Regions from separate parts of the Pseudoalteromonas sp. PB2-1 genome, predicted to be linked through region 1. Evidence: predicted binding sites of a transcription regulator. Region 1 holds the regulator's gene; each other region holds the start of a gene.
What was found. Region 1 encodes ArgR, which controls arginine synthesis, uptake and breakdown. Its sites were predicted from a motif close to ANTGAATANNTATTCANT; they were not measured.

Region 2: a site for ArgR is predicted at 2,427-2,444, ahead of L0Z67_RS12805 (OadG family transporter subunit). Genes of this name have one in related genera too.
Region 3: a site for ArgR is predicted at 2,129-2,146, ahead of argA (amino-acid N-acetyltransferase). Genes of this name have one in related genera too.
Region 4: a site for ArgR is predicted at 1,531-1,548, ahead of gltB (glutamate synthase large subunit). Genes of this name have one in related genera too.

The regions. Positions count from the first base shown of each region.
Region 1 is NZ_CP090667.1:622,595-626,982, reverse strand. Features, by position in the region: gene ispB (octaprenyl diphosphate synthase) at 1-103, shown strand, start outside; gene mdh (malate dehydrogenase) at 199-1,134, opposite strand; gene argR (transcriptional regulator ArgR) at 1,360-1,827, shown strand; gene L0Z67_RS02945 (Dyp-type peroxidase) at 1,824-2,723, opposite strand; gene L0Z67_RS02940 (ABC transporter ATP-binding protein) at 2,786-3,829, opposite strand; gene L0Z67_RS02935 (iron ABC transporter permease) at 3,826-4,388, opposite strand, start outside.
Region 2 is NZ_CP090667.1:2,733,614-2,738,001, forward strand. Features, by position in the region: gene L0Z67_RS12795 (sodium ion-translocating decarboxylase subunit beta) at 1-335, opposite strand, end outside; gene oadA (sodium-extruding oxaloacetate decarboxylase subunit alpha) at 346-2,124, opposite strand; gene L0Z67_RS12805 (OadG family transporter subunit) at 2,139-2,387, opposite strand; gene L0Z67_RS12810 (DUF1328 domain-containing protein) at 2,909-3,082, shown strand; gene L0Z67_RS12815 (hypothetical protein) at 3,134-3,325, shown strand; gene L0Z67_RS12820 (TonB-dependent receptor domain-containing protein) at 3,554-4,388, shown strand, end outside.
Region 3 is NZ_CP090667.1:1,738,301-1,742,688, reverse strand. Features, by position in the region: gene L0Z67_RS08030 (DUF3083 family protein) at 1-675, shown strand, start outside; gene argA (amino-acid N-acetyltransferase) at 726-2,066, opposite strand; gene sucD (succinate--CoA ligase subunit alpha) at 2,260-3,132, opposite strand; gene sucC (ADP-forming succinate--CoA ligase subunit beta) at 3,132-4,298, opposite strand.
Region 4 is NZ_CP090667.1:1,466,088-1,470,475, forward strand. Features, by position in the region: gene L0Z67_RS06790 (efflux RND transporter periplasmic adaptor subunit) at 1-968, opposite strand, end outside; gene gltB (glutamate synthase large subunit) at 1,649-4,388, shown strand, end outside.

The DNA of each region.
Region 1 (4,388 bases):
AGAAGCCGACAAAGCGATTGCTTGTATTGCTTTTTTACCAGATACACCGTACAAGCAAGCACTTGAGAGTTTAGCCCGCATCGCCGTTGCGCGGGATCATTAAACCCAATTTATTCGAGCCACAAAAAAGCCTGCAATTGCAGGCTTTTTTATTATTGAGGACATCGACTAGAGAATACCCCCATTTTCATCTGGGTATTAGCCGTTGATGAAATCAACACCTTCTTGGATGTCTTTGTTAAGTGTCGCTAACATATCGTTTTTAGCTTGCTCTTCGAATGCACTTAATTCACCGTAAGAAAGGATTTCTTCAACACCGTTTTTACCTAAACGTACTGGGTGTGCGAAGTATGCCGCGTCACCGTTCTCAACTGCAACGTATGCGTAATCAACAACGTCTTCACCTTGTAAGCCTTTAACTAAAGACATACAAAAACGCGCTGCGGCTGCACCCATTGAAAGCGTCGCTGAACCGCCACCCGCTTTAGCGTTAACAACTTCAGTACCTGCATTTTGGATACGTGGTGTTAATGCTGCAACTTCTTCGTCAGTGAAAGTAACACCTTCAACTTGAGAAAGAAGAGGAAGAATAGTCGTACCTGAGTGACCACCGATCACTGGAACTTTAACGTCTGTAGCGCTTAAACCTTTAAGTTCAGCAACAAATGCTTCTGAACGGATCACGTCAAGTGTTGTGATACCGAATACACGATTCGCATCGTAAGTGCCCGCTTTTTTGAATACTTCAGCAACGATTGGCACAGTGCCGTTAACTGGGTTAGTGATGATACCTACTAACGCTTTAGGGCAGTTTCTTACGATGCCTTCAGCTAATGTTTTGATGATACCTGCGTTTACGTTGAAAAGGTCCGCACGGTCCATACCCGGCTTACGTGGCATACCCGCTGGGATAAGAACGATATCACAACCAGCTAATGCTGCATCTAGGTCGTCAGCACCAAAGCCTTCAACTTTAACGTCTGTTGGGATGTGAGAAAGATCAACCGCTACACCAGGAACAACAGGGGCAACATCGTATAACGATAATTCAGAACCTGCAGGTAAACTTGTTTTTAATAATAAAGACAATGCTTGGCCGATACCGCCAGCTGCGCCTAAAACAGCAACTTTCATTGGAATTCTCCGTAATTTGAGGTAGGAAATACTTGTGGCCCTAAAGATAATGAAATTAGCGACTAAAAACAAATTTATCCTGCTTATTTCGCATATAATTTCGACCATAGTTGTAAACTATGTTGTAAAGTGCCTTCATTTAGCCGACAAATTCAAACAAATACTGCATAAGTATGCATAATTGTGTAGAATTACTTCACATTTTATGAATAAAGATACGACAGCATGCAACCTCAAGATAAACAAGAAGCACTAATCAAAGCGTTTAAATCGTTATTAAAAGAAGAAAACTTCGGCTCACAAGGTGAAATTGTAGATGCATTAAAAGAGCAAGGCTTTGATAACATCAGCCAGAGTAAAGTCTCGCGCATGTTGAGTAAATTTGGTGCGGTACGTACTCGTAACGCGAAACAAGAAATGGTGTATTGCTTACCGGCCGAAATGGGCGTACCAACGGCGAAAAGCCCGTTGCGTCAGCTTGTTATCGACATTATGCATAACGAAATGATGATCATTATTCGCACCAGTCCAGGGGCTGCGCAGCTTATTGCACGTTTACTTGATTCATTAGGTAAAGCAGACGGTGTGCTAGGAACCATTGCAGGTGACGATACTATTTTTATCGCCCCTGCAAAAGTGTCTGAAATTGATGTTACGCTTGAGCGTGTTCGCACCTTATTCGATACTGTTTAAAGTTGCTTTAGAAAATTCACTGACGGGGCGAAAAATGCCGAACCCATATCAGCTTGTGTAAAATCAAGCCAATGATCATAATGCTCGCCCTGCCCTAAACGACTTTTCAGTACGTGTTCAAATGAGTCACCTTGTGCGGCACACGACACCATGAGTATGCCCTGTTTGTGAACGTCGCCAAATGGCATACTCTGATTGAGTAATAGCGGCAGACCATGCTCATCTTTGAGCTCTGATCTCACTGCATGGCTCGTTTCAATTGCCGGCACAACTAAGGTATTATCAAGGCGAGTACGCCCCATTATTTGCTCTTGCTCTGATAAAGACAAGTACTGCCACACCGTTAGATCGTGGACAAACCGCTGCACATGAATATAACTACCTTGATCTTCAAAATGCCCTGGTTTATTGACTAGTGCCGTACTGCGTTTTTGTCTACCGTGAGGTGTGTCGCCGGCGTAGATAAAACCATTAAAATCTCGCCCATCCAAAAAGCGAAAGTTACGAACTTGCTCCACTAGCTCAACATCCGGTGTAAACAATTTTAAAATTTGCAGGGCAAATAAATGATTGACGTCTTCACGGTCAGAGCGAATTTGCACAAATAAATCGAACGGTTGTGCGCTTACAACATGTTCACTGTGTGTGACATTTGGAAAGCTTTGTAATTGACTTGGAATAAACTCAGGCAATATATGCGGCCAATATTGCGCCCCAACAGCAACAACACAAGACAGCATAGCCTCAGAGAACTGATCAGAAAATTCGTCTTGTATTACATTTACACGCTTTAGTTTTTTTCGTAATGACTCATCGTGGCCATCATAGACGTTAAAAAACAGGTGCAAACCATGTAAGTTTGCTTCAGCACAAATCCCAGATTGCGCTTGCGCCATAGTGAATCCTTAGCTATTCATTATCAGGCACACAATCAACAATTTAGGATTTCACATCATGTTTAATCTCGAAAAAAATTGACCGTGTGCGGCATTATTTTTATTTTTACTGGCTGTTCGACCGAGAAAACGTGGTCTTGCTCTGCGGCCACTTCGAGCTCCTGCCCTGCAATATTAATACGGTACACATAACGCGTGCCGATAAAACGTCTTTGCAAAATAGTTAAGCCTTGAGCATCGCCATTTTCTGCTTTACACAACTGGATATGATGAGGGCGCACATAAATTTGACCTTGTACGCAATCATGGTTACCTGCATTGGTTGACGATACAACCCCGAACACCGTCTCATATTCAGTTGCGGTTAATGCTTTTGCCGTTAAGTATATGCCCGTACCAAGAAACTCTGCAACCACCTTTGAGTTAGGTTGGCTAAATAACTGCTCAGCAGAGCCTTGTTGGGCTATTTTTCCACCATGCATAACAGCAAGTGTATCAGCAAAGGCAAACGCCTCTTCTTTTGAATGGGTAACAAATACCGCAGAAACTTTTTGCGCTTTGATAATCCGACGAATATCGGCAATTAGCTCAAACCTTACTTGGGTATCAATATTTGAAAATGGCTCATCAAGAAGTAACAAACTTGGTTTATAAGCAAGTGCACGGGCAATCGCGACTCGTTGCTGTTGGCCACCTGAGAGCTGGTGAGGATATCGCTTGGCACAACCATCAAGCTTAACTAAAGTGAGCATCTCGTTCACTCGCTGACGTTTTTGCTCTTTACTCATCGTGTTGAGACCAAACGCAATATTGTCACTCACTGTAAGATGAGGAAATAACGCATAATCTTGAAACATCATGCCGATATTGCGCTTTTGGGGTGCAACAAAAACCCCATTATCGTTCACAATATTAGAATCGATACTCATGTAGCCTTGCTCAGGCTGCAAAATTCCCGCGATTGCTTTTAGGGTTGTGGTTTTGCCACAGCCACTGGCCCCTAATAAACACACTATTTCGTCTTGCTTCACATTGAGGCTTAACCCACTCAAAACCTTAGTGCCATTGTACTGATAAGCTAAGTCTTTAATTACTAAATGGCTCATGAGTGATGTTGCTCCATCGAACGATTAACGAAATACAAAGGAATAAGCCCCACTAAAACAATCAATAACGCTGAAATTGAGGCAAGCTCCAACTGCTCATCACTAACATACTGAAACACATGGGTTGCCAGTGTTTCAAAGTTAAATGGCCTTAATAATAATGCGGCGGGCAGCTCTTTCATGCATTCAATAAAGACTAACAAACCTGCGGTAAGAATGCCGCGTTTTAACAAGGGTAAATGAACTTTACGCAAAGTTTGCAATGGCCCCTTCCCCATTGATTGGCTTGCCATATCTAACGACGGGCTTATACGTAAGAAGCTGCTTTCAAGTGCCCCATGCGCAATCGCATAAAACCGCACAACATAAGCAAATATCATCGCAAATAAAGTGCCACTCAAAAGTAACCCAGGCGATAAGCCAAAAGGCTCAAGCCAGTTATTTAATGCATCATCTAATTGAGTTAGAGGCAACAATACCGCGATGGCTAGCACGGTTCCAGGCAGAGCATAGCCAGTACTTGCTAAACGGCCTGGGATCAAAGGGTAAGCGTGTTTAG
Region 2 (4,388 bases), 1.5 Mb from region 1:
TGTGCCGCTGCTCCCAGTAACAACATACGTGGATTTGCAATAAGCGCGCTAAAATCCGTTAGTGCACCCACCCCCATAAAAATCAGCAATGGGAACACGCCAGAATCAATACCTATGTGATACACATAGTACAATAAGCCACCGGGGTCTGATAAACCAGCCACTGGAATGTTTGTTAAAATAGCGCCGAAGCCAATAGGCAGTAAAAGCAATGGCTCAAAACTACGAGCAATCGCTAAATACAGTAGCAAGCAGCCAACTGCAATCATGATCAGTGCAGGGAAAGTAAAGTTTGCAATCCCCGTTGCATGCCAGAGGTTTAATAATCCATCCATCCCTAGCCTCCTAAGCAAGTGCAATCATGGCGTCGCCGGTAGCAACTGAGTCACCTTCCGCAACTAAAATATCAGCCACAGTGCCGTCATGAGCGGCACGTACTTCGGTTTCCATTTTCATTGCTTCCATAATGATAACGACATCACCTTGATTTACAGTTTGCCCAGGTTTTACTTTGATTTTAAAAATATTACCTGCCAGTGGCGCATTGAGTGTTTCGCCAGCTGACGCTGATGCAGATTGTGGTATTAACTCACTGTCTTTAAGTGCAACCTCTTTAAGCTCGCCACCTTTAGCAACAACAACATCGTAAACTTTACCATCTACTTTCACACTGTATTGCTCAGCTTGAACCTCACCATTTGAAGAAGGTGTTGTTGATTGATCAGATTTAGCTTTTTCACCAGTCGGCACAGGTTCGAAGGCATCAGGATTATGACGATTTTTAAGAAATTTCAAGCCTATTTGTGGGAATAAAGCATAGGTAAGCACGTCATCAATCACGTCATCAGCCAACTCTAAACCCTGCTCTTTAGCTTCTTTTAATAATTCAGCTTCAAGTTTTTCGAGTTCGGGTTCAAGTTTATCAGCAGGGCGACACGTAATTGCTTCGCTTCCGTCTAAAACACGCTCTTGAAGTTCTTTATTCATCGGCGCTGGGGTTGCACCATACTCACCTTTAAGTACACCTGCGGTTTCTTTAGTAATCGTTTTATAACGCTCACCCGTTAATACATTTAGAACGGCTTGCGTACCAACTATTTGTGAGGTTGGTGTTACCAGTGGAATATACCCTAAATCTTCACGTACACGCGGGATCTCTAAAAGCACTTGATCGAGTTTATCCGCAGCACCTTGTTCTTTCAGCTGGTTTTCCATGTTAGTTAACATGCCGCCTGGTACTTGTGCTAATAAGATACGGCCATCAACCCCTTTTAGGCTGCCTTCGAAAGCGGCATACTTTTTACGCACATCACGAAAATAAGCGGCAATTTCTTCTAACTGATTAAGGTTAAGACCAGTATCTCGCTCGGTTCCTTCAACAATCGATACTATTGTTTCTGTTGCACTGTGGCCATAGGTCATACTCATTGATGAGATAGCCGTATCCAACATATCAATGCCTGCATCAATCGCTTTTTGGTAAGTTGCTGTACTTAAACCCGTTGTAGCATGACATTGCATCGCGATAGGAATAGACACCGTCTCTTTTAGACCTTTGATCAGCTGTTCACAATCGTAAGGTTTTAATAATCCCGCCATATCTTTAATACAAATAGAATGACAACCCAGCTCTTCAAGCTGTTTAGCAAGCTTAAGCCACATATCGAGAGTATGCACAGGGCTCACCGTATATGAGATCGTTCCTTGCGCATGTGCGCCCACTCTAACCGCAGCCTTTATGGCTGTTTCAAGATTACGTACATCATTCATTGCATCAAAAATACGAAATACATCAACACCATTTTTATGTGCACGCTCGACAAACTTTTCTACTACATCATCAGCGTAGTGGCGATAACCTAATAAATTTTGTCCACGCAGCAGCATTTGTTGCTTGGTGTTTGGCATCGCCGCTTTAAGTTCACGAATACGCTGCCAAGGATCTTCGCCCAAATAGCGAATACAAGAATCAAACGTTGCGCCCCCCCATGACTCTATAGACCAATAACCCGCGTTATCGAGTTTCTCAGCCATAGGTAACATGTCATCTAAGCGCATGCGTGTTGCTAACAATGATTGATGTGCATCACGTAAAACTAGTTCGGTTAATTTTAATTTAGCCATTTTCAGCTGCCCCATTATTTTTGTTTATTTCTGAATTGAGCGATTGCAGCGCTAATAGCTGCGATGTGTGCTTGCGGCACCCCCTGCTGTGAGTGTATTTTTGCAGCTCGCACGGGCTCATTGCTGTTAGGTTCATCAAAACGATTCATCAACCTAGACATTAAGGTCACGGCTGAAATCAAAATAGTTAAAAATATAAATACACCGATCATGCCCGTAATCATCAAGCTGGCCGCGGTTGAGAGTAACCCACCTATATCCATACTGCCCCCTCGCACTGTTATAAATAAAAAATCAATATAGTTAAATAAATATTCAACATAATAACAAACACATTCAATTTGTATAGCACCTTGTAAATTGGTAAAACCAATTTAATTTAAAATAACATGTAAAACACAAAATTAACAACCATAAAGGGAGCACATTAACAGCCGAATATAGATGATAAAAATACTCGATATAGTCATAAGTTATAAAGGTGATATGGTCGATTTTAAATAAAACCACGCTAACACAGGCTCTTGGGTGTATAAAAACACCGACAAGATAAATTGGTCTTACCAAAGAAAGATTTATAAGGGGTGTTATTTTACTCATTTAAGTTGAAAAATAATCACTATGAATAAGTTACAGGCTAATTCGTAAAAGTTACCAAAAGAAAAAATTCTACAACATCAAAAAAAACAGTAAGCCGTTGAAATTACTTAACATTTAATAGTGGCATAGAACTAGCTTTAATCATACCAACCGAAACGAAAAATTATTAGCCAAGGAGATCACTATGTTACGCTGGACAATCACTTTTTTAGTAATCGCGTTAATCGCTGCAGTGTTAGGTTTTGGCGGTATTGCAGGAGCCGCAGCAGGAATTGCTAAAATTATCTTTTTTATATTTCTTGTTCTACTTGTTATTTCGCTGGTATCAGGTGCGCTTAGAGGCAACACCCCCAGATAACAACCGAACAACGTTTATAGATTAATTTACACTATTATAAGGAATTTAATTATGAAAAGTTCAACTTTAAAAGCCGCTACTATCGCCCTATTTTCAGGTCTTTTCATCATGGGTTGTGAGGATAACACAGCTGAAGATGCAGGCGAGCGCATTGATGAAGCAATTACTGATACACAGAATGCTGTAGAAGATGCTTGTGAAGAAGTTAAAGAAGGCGTAAACGCAAAAGAAACTAACTGCTAATCCTTCTATACACATTACCAACCAGAAAAGCGGCCTAAGAGCCGCTTTTTTTATGATTTTTATTCTACCCCTCACCAAAAAACAATAAAATTTCAATATTTATACATTTTCTTATCAAAAACTACACATTTACCTAGGTTGTGTACTAATCTAAACATGCTAAGAATGGATATCGAGTAGTAATCCATTGTTTTCTAGCCAACTATAATTAAATATTGGGAGATAACAATGTTAAAAAACAAACTATCAAATGCTGTAAAGCTGGCGATTAGTACAGGGGTTGTTTCTACAGCTCTTATATACGCACCAATAAGTGCAGCAGAAGAGACAAGCGACGCAAAAAAAGATCTCGAAGTAATTTCAATTACGGGTAGTCGTATTAGACAACCGGGCGCTGTTTCTGCAAGTCCAATTGTCTCAATCGGAGAAAAAGAATTAGGTTACCAACAAGAGCCTGAAGTAGAACAAATACTAAGAACTTTACCTTCAACAATACCTGGTGATGGAAGTAACGTAAATAATGGCTCTGGCGGTGCAGCCACCATTAACTTAAGAGGTTTAGGATCGCAACGTTCACTCGTTTTAATGAATGGACGTCGGATGATCCCATACAACTACAATGGCTCAGTTGACAGTTCGACAATTCCAACTGCACTGATTGAACGAATTGATATTATCACTGGTGGTGCATCAGCTGTATATGGTTCTGATGCGATTGCAGGTGCGGTGAATGTTGTATTAAAAGAAGACTTTCAAGGTGTTGATTTAGATCTTAAACACTCTCAAACCGGTGACAATGATGGTGACAAAAACAGTATAGCCTTAACAATAGGTTCTAATCTAGAAGATGATAAAGGTAACGTTGTACTCTCCCTTGGCTGGAGTCAACGTGACCAAATACTACTTGGTGACCGTCCTTTAGGTTTACTTGGTATTGAAACGGCTACCGGTGCTAACTATGAACAATTCTTAAACGGTGAACCACCGGTTCCAGCTCCAGCAGATTGTAGTGGCCCTAACTCGGTTGAAAGTGGTGGCTCAACAACCGCATTTCCTACACGAT
Region 3 (4,388 bases), 1.1 Mb from region 1:
AAAGTACAGCGTGTCATTAGCAGCTTACAAGATAAGCTGTTAAGCAACCAATCTTCGCTAAAAATTCGCGATCACCAACACCTTACTTATGACATGTTTGCAAAAGCAAAAGGCCATAAAGAAAGCTACGGTTATAAATTAAGAAGCCTCTACCCTCGTTATCAGTCTCGTCAATGTCACTTACCAAGTGAGCACAGTGAAATGACCTATGCGGGATTCTCAATTCCAGTGACGCGTGCGATAAAAACGCAATTCCAGCATATGCTTAACGAAGCAAACTACACACAATTTTATCAGTATATTTTTGATGCGTTTAAACGCGCATGTGAAAAACGCCAATTAACACTGGGGGCTTTTATCGCTAATGGTACCCGACCTATAGTGCGCAATAGCCATATCGATAATGCGCAAAGCAACAGTGAACTACAAAAATTGACCTTTGATTGCAGCACGAAAGAACCCCAATTACAGCATTACTGGGATGCCAAGAGCTTAGTTGACGTGCTGCATTTCGTGATTGCAGCCGCAGATAAAGATAAGCATGATATTGGTTATGGTCGATTTATGAACCAAGTTCAAAGCGCAATTAATGAAGTGACCGATGAACTGGCATTCAACCCAACTCGGCAAGATTTACGTGTACGTTTTTATCAGCACATTAACTATCAATATTAGATAAGTACAGTATTGAAAATTGAAGGTGACGCCCATGCGTCACCTTTTGGTTACCTGTTTTTACTCAGCTTAGTGAGGTCCAAACGCAATACCTTAGAACGGCGTTCATGGTTATAAAGCGCTTTTTTCTTTGCCGGCAACTCATCAACTGTCACTATTTCAAAGCTTTGCTCTAAAAACCAGTGAATACTCCGTGTAGTCAGTGCAAATAAATGCGAGTAACCCGCACGCTTGGCTTTATTAATAATAAACCTCAGTAGATAACTGCCGCGATCGGCATCTCGGTACTGAGGGTGAACAGCCAAACTCGCAAACTCCCCTACCTGTTCATCAGCAAACGGATACAAAGCTGCACAGGCAATGATAAGTCCATCACGTTCAATAACTGTAAATTGTTCAATTTCGATTTCTAGCTGTTCACGTGAACGACGCACTAAATAGCCTTGCTGCTCAAGCGGTCTAATAAGGTTAATGATACCGGTTATATCAGAGATAGTTGCGCTACGAAGTTGCTCTGAGCTTTGTGGTGCGATTTGTGTACCAATACCATCTAAAGAGAACAATTCTTGTAATAACGCGCCATCTTCTTTGTAACTAACTAGGTGGCAGCGATGTACACCACCTCGGCAAGCATCAATTGCAGCTTGTAAGAAAACAGTCGCACTTACACACGAATCAGCTTGGTTGCGGTAATTAGCTAAAACACGTTCCGCTTCGTTTGGCATCAACTCAGCGATTGCTTCGCCATTTTCATCTAAAATACCGGCTTCTTGACAGAAACCGAGCATTTTATCGGCACGCAGTTTTAACGCTACTTGAGTAGCAATTTCTTCTGCGGTTAAATTAAAACTTTCACCGGTAACTGATGCCGCAATCGGCCCTAATAATACAATACCGTTATTATTTAACTGATGGCGAATACCCTCTACGTCAATGCGCCTTACTCTTCCTGAGTGATGATAATCAACCCCTTCATCCACACCTAGTGGCTGTGCGATGACAAAGTTACCGCTTACCACATTCAGAAAAGAGCCTGACATAGGTGTACTACTAAGAGACGTTGATAACCGTGCTGTAATATCAAATTGCATTGCACCCGCAACTTTTTTAATTACATCAAAGGTGGCGTTATCCGTTACGCGTATCTCATTGTGGAACTGACTAGTTATGCCAACTTGCTCAAGTGCTGCATTAAACTGTGGTCGTGCGCCAAACACTAAAACAATTTTAATACCTAGGCTGGTAAGTAATGCAACATCGTTGATAATGCTGCGACAACCAGGCTGATCTATTGCCTCTCCACCAAGCATTACGACAAAAGTTTTGCCTCTGTGGGCATTAACATAGGGTGTTGACTGACGAAATCCATCGACCAATTCAGTGGTACGCACGTAATATTTACCTTGTAAAATCGGATGTTTTTAATAAAAACGAATAAACAAGACATCAGTCTAAAGAATTTATATTCACAAATAAAGCATTATTATTCTTGTTTTATGAATAAATTTTGACATCGATTGGCCGCAATATATCAGATACAAAAAAGGCTCGCATAAGCGAGCCTTTTTAAGAGATTGAAACTGATTACCAGCCTGTTTTCTCTTTAAGTGCATTACCGATATCAGCTAATGAACGTACAGTTTTTACGCCCGCAGCTTCTAATGCAGCAAACTTCTCATCAGCAGTACCTTTACCGCCTGCAATGATTGCACCAGCGTGACCCATACGCTTACCTGGAGGTGCAGTAACACCCGCAATGTAAGAAACAACAGGTTTAGTCACGTTGTGCTTGATGTACTCAGCAGCTTCTTCTTCTGCAGTACCACCGATTTCACCGATCATAACGATTGCTTCAGTTTGCTCGTCTTTTTCGAACATTTCTAAAACGTCGATGAAGTTAGTGCCTGGGATTGGGTCACCACCGATACCAACACATGTTGATTGGCCGAAACCAGCGTCAGTAGTTTGTTTAACCGCTTCGTAAGTAAGTGTACCAGAACGTGATACGATACCTACTTTACCAGGCTTGTGGATATGACCAGGCATGATACCGATCTTCGTTTCACCAGGAGTGATAACACCTGGGCAGTTAGGACCGATCATACGAACACCAGTTTGGTCAAGCTTAACTTTAACGTCAACCATGTCTAGTGTTGGGATACCTTCAGTGATACAAACGATAAGCTCGATGCCTGCATCGATAGCTTCTAAAATAGCATCTTTACAGAAAGGAGCTGGTACGTAAATAACAGATGCAGTTGCACCTGTTGCTTCTACAGCGTCACGTACTGTGTTGAATACTGGAAGACCTAGGTGCGTTTGACCGCCTTTACCAGGGCTTACACCACCAACCATTTGTGTACCATACTCAAGCGCTTGCTCTGAGTGGAAAGTACCTTGGCCACCTGTGAAACCTTGACAGATAACTTTTGTATCTTTATTGATTAATACAGACATTATTTGCCCTCCGCAGCAGCAACAACTTTTTCAGCTGCGTCTGTTAGTGACTCAGCAGCGATGATGTTAAGGTCAGAACTTGCAAGAACTTCACGACCTAGTTCAGCGTTAGTACCTTCTAAACGTACTACTACAGGAACATTTACACCTACTTCTTTAACTGCGCCAATGATACCTTCTGCGATCATGTCACAACGTACGATGCCACCAAAGATGTTAACTAAAACAGCTTTAACGTTGTCGTCAGATAGGATGATCTTGAATGCTTCAGATACACGCTCTTTAGTCGCACCGCCACCAACATCTAGGAAGTTAGCTGGCTTACCACCGTGTAGGTTTACGATGTCCATAGTACCCATTGCTAGGCCTGCACCATTAACCATACAACCAACGTTACCATCTAGTGCAACGTAGTTAAGCTCGAAGCTTGCAGCGTGAGCTTCACGTGCATCTTCTTGTGAAGGATCGTGCATTTCGCGGATTTTAGGTTGACGGTAAAGCGCGTTACCATCTACACCGATTTTACCGTCTAGACAGTGAAGGTTACCTTCGTCTGTGATTACTAGCGGGTTGATTTCTAAAAGAGCGAAATCGAAATCGTTGAACATGTTAGCAAGACCCATGAAGATCTTAACGAACTGTTTCATTTGAGTTGGGTTTAAACCAAGTTTGAAACCTAATTCACGAGCTTGATAAGCTTGAGGACCAACTAGTGGATCGATCTCAGCTTTGTGAATTAATTCTGGCGTTTCTTCTGCAACTTGCTCGATTTCCACACCACCTTCAGTAGATGCCATGAAAACAACTTTACGAGAAGCACGATCTACTACAGCGCCAAGGTATAATTCGTTAGCGATGTCAGTGCAGCTTTCTACAAGGATTTTAGCTACTGGCTGACCATTTTCGTCTGTTTGGTAAGTAACTAAGTTTTTACCTAACCAGTTCGCAGCGAACTCTTTCACTTCGTCGATTGTTTTAACTAGCTTAACACCGCCAGCTTTACCACGGCCACCTGCGTGAACCTGTGTTTTAACAACCCACATATCACCGCCAATTTTCTCAGCAGCTGCTGCAGCTTCTTCAGGTGTATCGCAAGCGTAACCGTGAGAAACTGGTAAACCATATTCGGCAAAAAGTTGTTTTGCCTGATACTCATGCAAATTCATGATGCTTTATCCAATTTTTTATACTAAAAGAGCTGAATATTTATGCAAATAAACAGCTATCCCAAATTGCGCACCTAGTATAAATCCCAA
Region 4 (4,388 bases), 840 kb from region 1:
CGTACTCGTGTTGTCACTTCGCGGTTGTTTACTTCCGGAGATATAGCTGACAATGTTCCCGTCACATGACGAGCACCGAGCGTTAGTTCGACTTGCATCCCTAAACCTAATTCATTAGCATAACTTTCTGGCACTTGAAGTTCGGCTTCAAAGTTACTTAAGTCCACCAAAGTCATTAATGGTTGACTTTGAGTTACGGCCTCTTTTTGTTGCACAAGTAAATTCCCCACGATGCCGCTCACACTGGCTATGATAGTTAGGTCATTTACTTGGCGAAATAAATCATCAACGATAAGCTGCTGTCTTGCTAGGTCTCGCTCTGCGGCTTTTAACTCAAAGGCAAGGGTATCTTTTGCAAGCGCAACCTCTTGCTCAGCATGTTTATAAGAAAGTTTTGCTCTTGCTAAATCATCGACTGCTTTTTCTAAATCAATTTGGCTTATTAAGTTTTTCTTTATAGATAATTGGGCACGACGGTTTTCACGGTCCGCAGCATTAAGTTCAACCTGAGCAAGGTCGAGCGCTTTCGTTAAGCTTAATTTTTGTCTACGTGCTTCGAGTTGCTTGCGTTGAAGCTCACCATCAAGCCTTGCAAGTACAGATTGTTGCTGTTTTAGCTCATTTGTTAGCTCAGGGCTTTTTACAATTGCGATGACGTCATCTTTTTTTACGCTGTCACCTGCTTTTACTTTCAAATCCACAAAGCCGCGTTCAGGGCTGTATACTTTGGGCGCATTTGCAGCAACGATTTTGCCACTGGCGGCGACATCTCTAATGAGAGGTTGCTGAGTTACTTTGCTGATTTGTAGGCTTGCCTTCTCAACGGAAATACTGCCTTCGGTGTCCGCAAAAATACTGCCTATAGCAACCGAGCCAATTAATAATACACCGATAATTAGTGCAACTGGTTTTGCAAAGTTATTCTTCTTCGTCACCGAGATATCCTGAGCACTGGTATCTTTTATCATCATAGTTCCTTAATGTTCTCAACTAACATAATCATGAAACCCACTACTAGCATGGTGAGTGGCGATGCAATAAATAAACTAAAAGTGAACATGTCCTGTCCTTAAATCTGCTGATGTAATTTTATATACCAACAATATGCCAACTTTTATTTTATTGATTTATAAAGGTTTATTGATTCTATTGATGTTGTTTCAATGTCCGCGGACAGAAAAAGTGTCCGCAGCGGACACTTTTTAATAAGTGGGTTTACGTGCGCGTAAAGAGCAAGCTTTTAGGAGTGTAAGCGTAAATAGTTATCTAAAGAGTTACAGTAAGTGCCTAGCGAGTCTGGTTTATGTGAGTAGGTGATATCTAAATTCTGCATTATCATTCAAAAAGTGAATATTTATTCATTTCAGTTGTCAGTTTACGTTAACGTAAAGAGTGGTTTTTGAAATTTTTCTTTTACAAGTTGTTAAATATGACACCAGTGTCATAAAAAAATAACGGTGAAAATACGCCTAAATGTAAAAAATTAGCATAGAATTTACTAAGTGCATTTAAATGAGAAATATTCATGAATATGAATATGTATTCAAAACTCTATTGACTCAGAGATTATTTGGCGATAGTTTTGTTCGTCTGCTAGCCCTGTCACAAGAGACTAAAGGGCTGGTCGTTGTAGCAAGGGGAGGGGTCTATGTTATACGACTCAAAATTAGAAAAAGATAATTGTGGCTTTGGCTTGATAGCCCAAGTCAATGGACAAGCGAGTCACCGCTTGATCCGAACAGCAATCACAGGGCTTGATCGTATGGAGCACCGTGGCGGTATTTCTGCCGATGGTAAAACCGGTGATGGTTGTGGTTTATTAATGCAAAAACCCGATAGTTTCTTTCGTGCTATTGCTAGCGAACATGACTGGCACCTAGGAAAGAACTACGCCGTAGGCATGGTATTTTTGAATGCCGATCCTGTACTTGCGCAAACAGCTAAAGATGTGTTGAGTGAAGAACTCGAAAAAGAAACCTTGAGCATTCAAGGCTGGCGCGTTGTACCGACTGATGCGTCATGTTTAGGGCCAATTGCAAAAAAACAACTACCAGGCTTTGAACAAATTTTTGTTAGCGCCCCAGAAGGCTGGCGTCCGAAAGATTTAGAGCGCCGTTTATATGTTGCGCGTCGTCGTGCAGAAAAGCGCCTTGAAAACGATGAACATTTTTATATTGCCAGCTTATCTGGTTTGGTCACTGTCTATAAAGGCTTAATGATGCCAGTTGACTTACCTAACTTTTATTTAGATTTAGCTGACATTCGCATGACCAGTGCGATTTGTGTATTTCATCAACGTTTTTCTACCAATACACAACCTCGTTGGCCATTAGCGCAGCCATTCCGTTATTTAGCACACAATGGTGAAATTAATACCATTCAAGGTAACCGCCAGTGGGCCCGTGCCCGTGCGTATAAGTTTGCCTCACCACTTATCCCTGATTTGCAATCAGCTGCACCGTTCGTAAATGAAAGCGGTTCTGACTCTTCAAGCTTAGACAATATGCTTGAGTTGTTCTTAGCGGGTGGCATGGATTTATTCCGTGCAATGCGTATGCTTGTACCGCCTGCATGGCAAAAAAACCGTGCTATGGATGAAGACCTACGTGCATTCTACGACTTTAACTCAATGCATATGGAACCATGGGATGGCCCTGCTGGTATTGTCATGTCTGACGGTCGTTTTGCAGCCTGTAACCTTGATCGCAACGGTTTACGTCCAGCGCGTTATGTGATCACCCAAGATGGTTTTATAACACTCGCCTCAGAAGTGGGTATTTGGGACTATGCACCAGACGAAGTGGTTGAAAAAGGCCGTGTTGGCCCTGGCGAGCTGTTAGTTATTGATACTCATCAAGGTAAAATTTGGCATTCAGATGAAATTGACCAAGATCTTAAGTCACGTCATCCATACAAAGCATGGCTCGAAGCAAATGTTAAGCGTTTAATACCGTTCGAGCAGCTCTCTGAAAAAGATGCGGGTAATCGTTCATTTGATGACGAAACATTGCTTAAATATCAAAAGATGTTTGGTTTCACTAACGAAGAGCTTGATAGTGTTATTCGTGTGATGGGTGAAAACGGTCAAGAAGCGACAGGTTCAATGGGTGATGACACTCCATTTGCCGTACTGTCAGAAGGTCACCGCTCGTTATTTGATTACTTTAGACAGAAGTTTGCGCAAGTAACGAATCCACCGATTGACCCGCTTCGTGAAAATCACGTTATGTCACTGGCAACCTGTATTGGTAGTGAGCAAAACGTATTTAACGAAACCACTGGTCACGCTAAGCGTTTGCAGTTTGATACACCAATCTTGATGTATGCAGATATGCAGCAGTTACTTAATGCTGATGATAAATATTACAGCTACTGCAAAATTGATATCACTTACACAGTAGAAGAGGGGCTTGAAAGCGCTATCACACGTATTTGTGACGAAGCGCAAGAGAAAGCGGCTGCTGGTTGTGTGATGTTAGTGTTAAGCGACCGTAACTTCAGCGAAACACAGTTGCCTATTCCTGCTGCGATGGCGGTAGGCTCTATTCAGAAACGTTTAGTTGATAATAACTTGCGCTGTGAATCAAACATTATCATTGAATCAGGCAGTGTTCGCGATGCTCATCAATTCGCTGTATTACTCGGCTTTGGTGCAACAGCAATTTACCCATACCTTGCTTATGAATCACTGGTTGCTATGAGTGATAGTAAGGTGATCAATAAGACTTATTGTGAAGTAACGCTTGCGTATCGTAATGCGATAAACAAGGGTCTTTATAAAATCATGTCGAAAATGGGTATTAGCACTGTTGCATCATACCGCTGCTCGATGTTATTTGAAGCCGTTGGTTTGTCTGAGGCTATCGTCGAAACCTGTTTTAATGGTGTGGCAAGTCGTATTAAAGGGGCGTGTTTCACTGATTTTGATGACGATCAACGCAAGCTTCATAAATTGGCATTTAGTAAGCGTAAATTGTTAAGCCATGGCGGTTTATTGAAATATGTGCATGGCGGTGAGTATCACGCGTATAACCCAGATGTTATTCAAACGCTACAAAAAGCAGTGCGTTCTGGTGAATACAGTGATTATGTTGCCTATGCTGATTTAGTAAATAATCGTCCGATCACTAATTTGCGTGACATGTTGGCAGTAAAAGTGCCAGATGCAGGTATCAGTATTGATGATGTTGAACCGGCAACTGAGCTATATAAGCGTTTTGACTCGGCAGCAATGAGTATTGGTGCGTTATCGCCAGAAGCGCATGAAGCGTTAGCGATTGCAATGAACCGTTTAGGCGGTTGTTCAAACTCGGGTGAAGGTGGTGAAGATAAACTTCGTTACGGCACAGAGAAAAACTCGCGTATTAAGCAAGTTGCTTCAGGTCGTT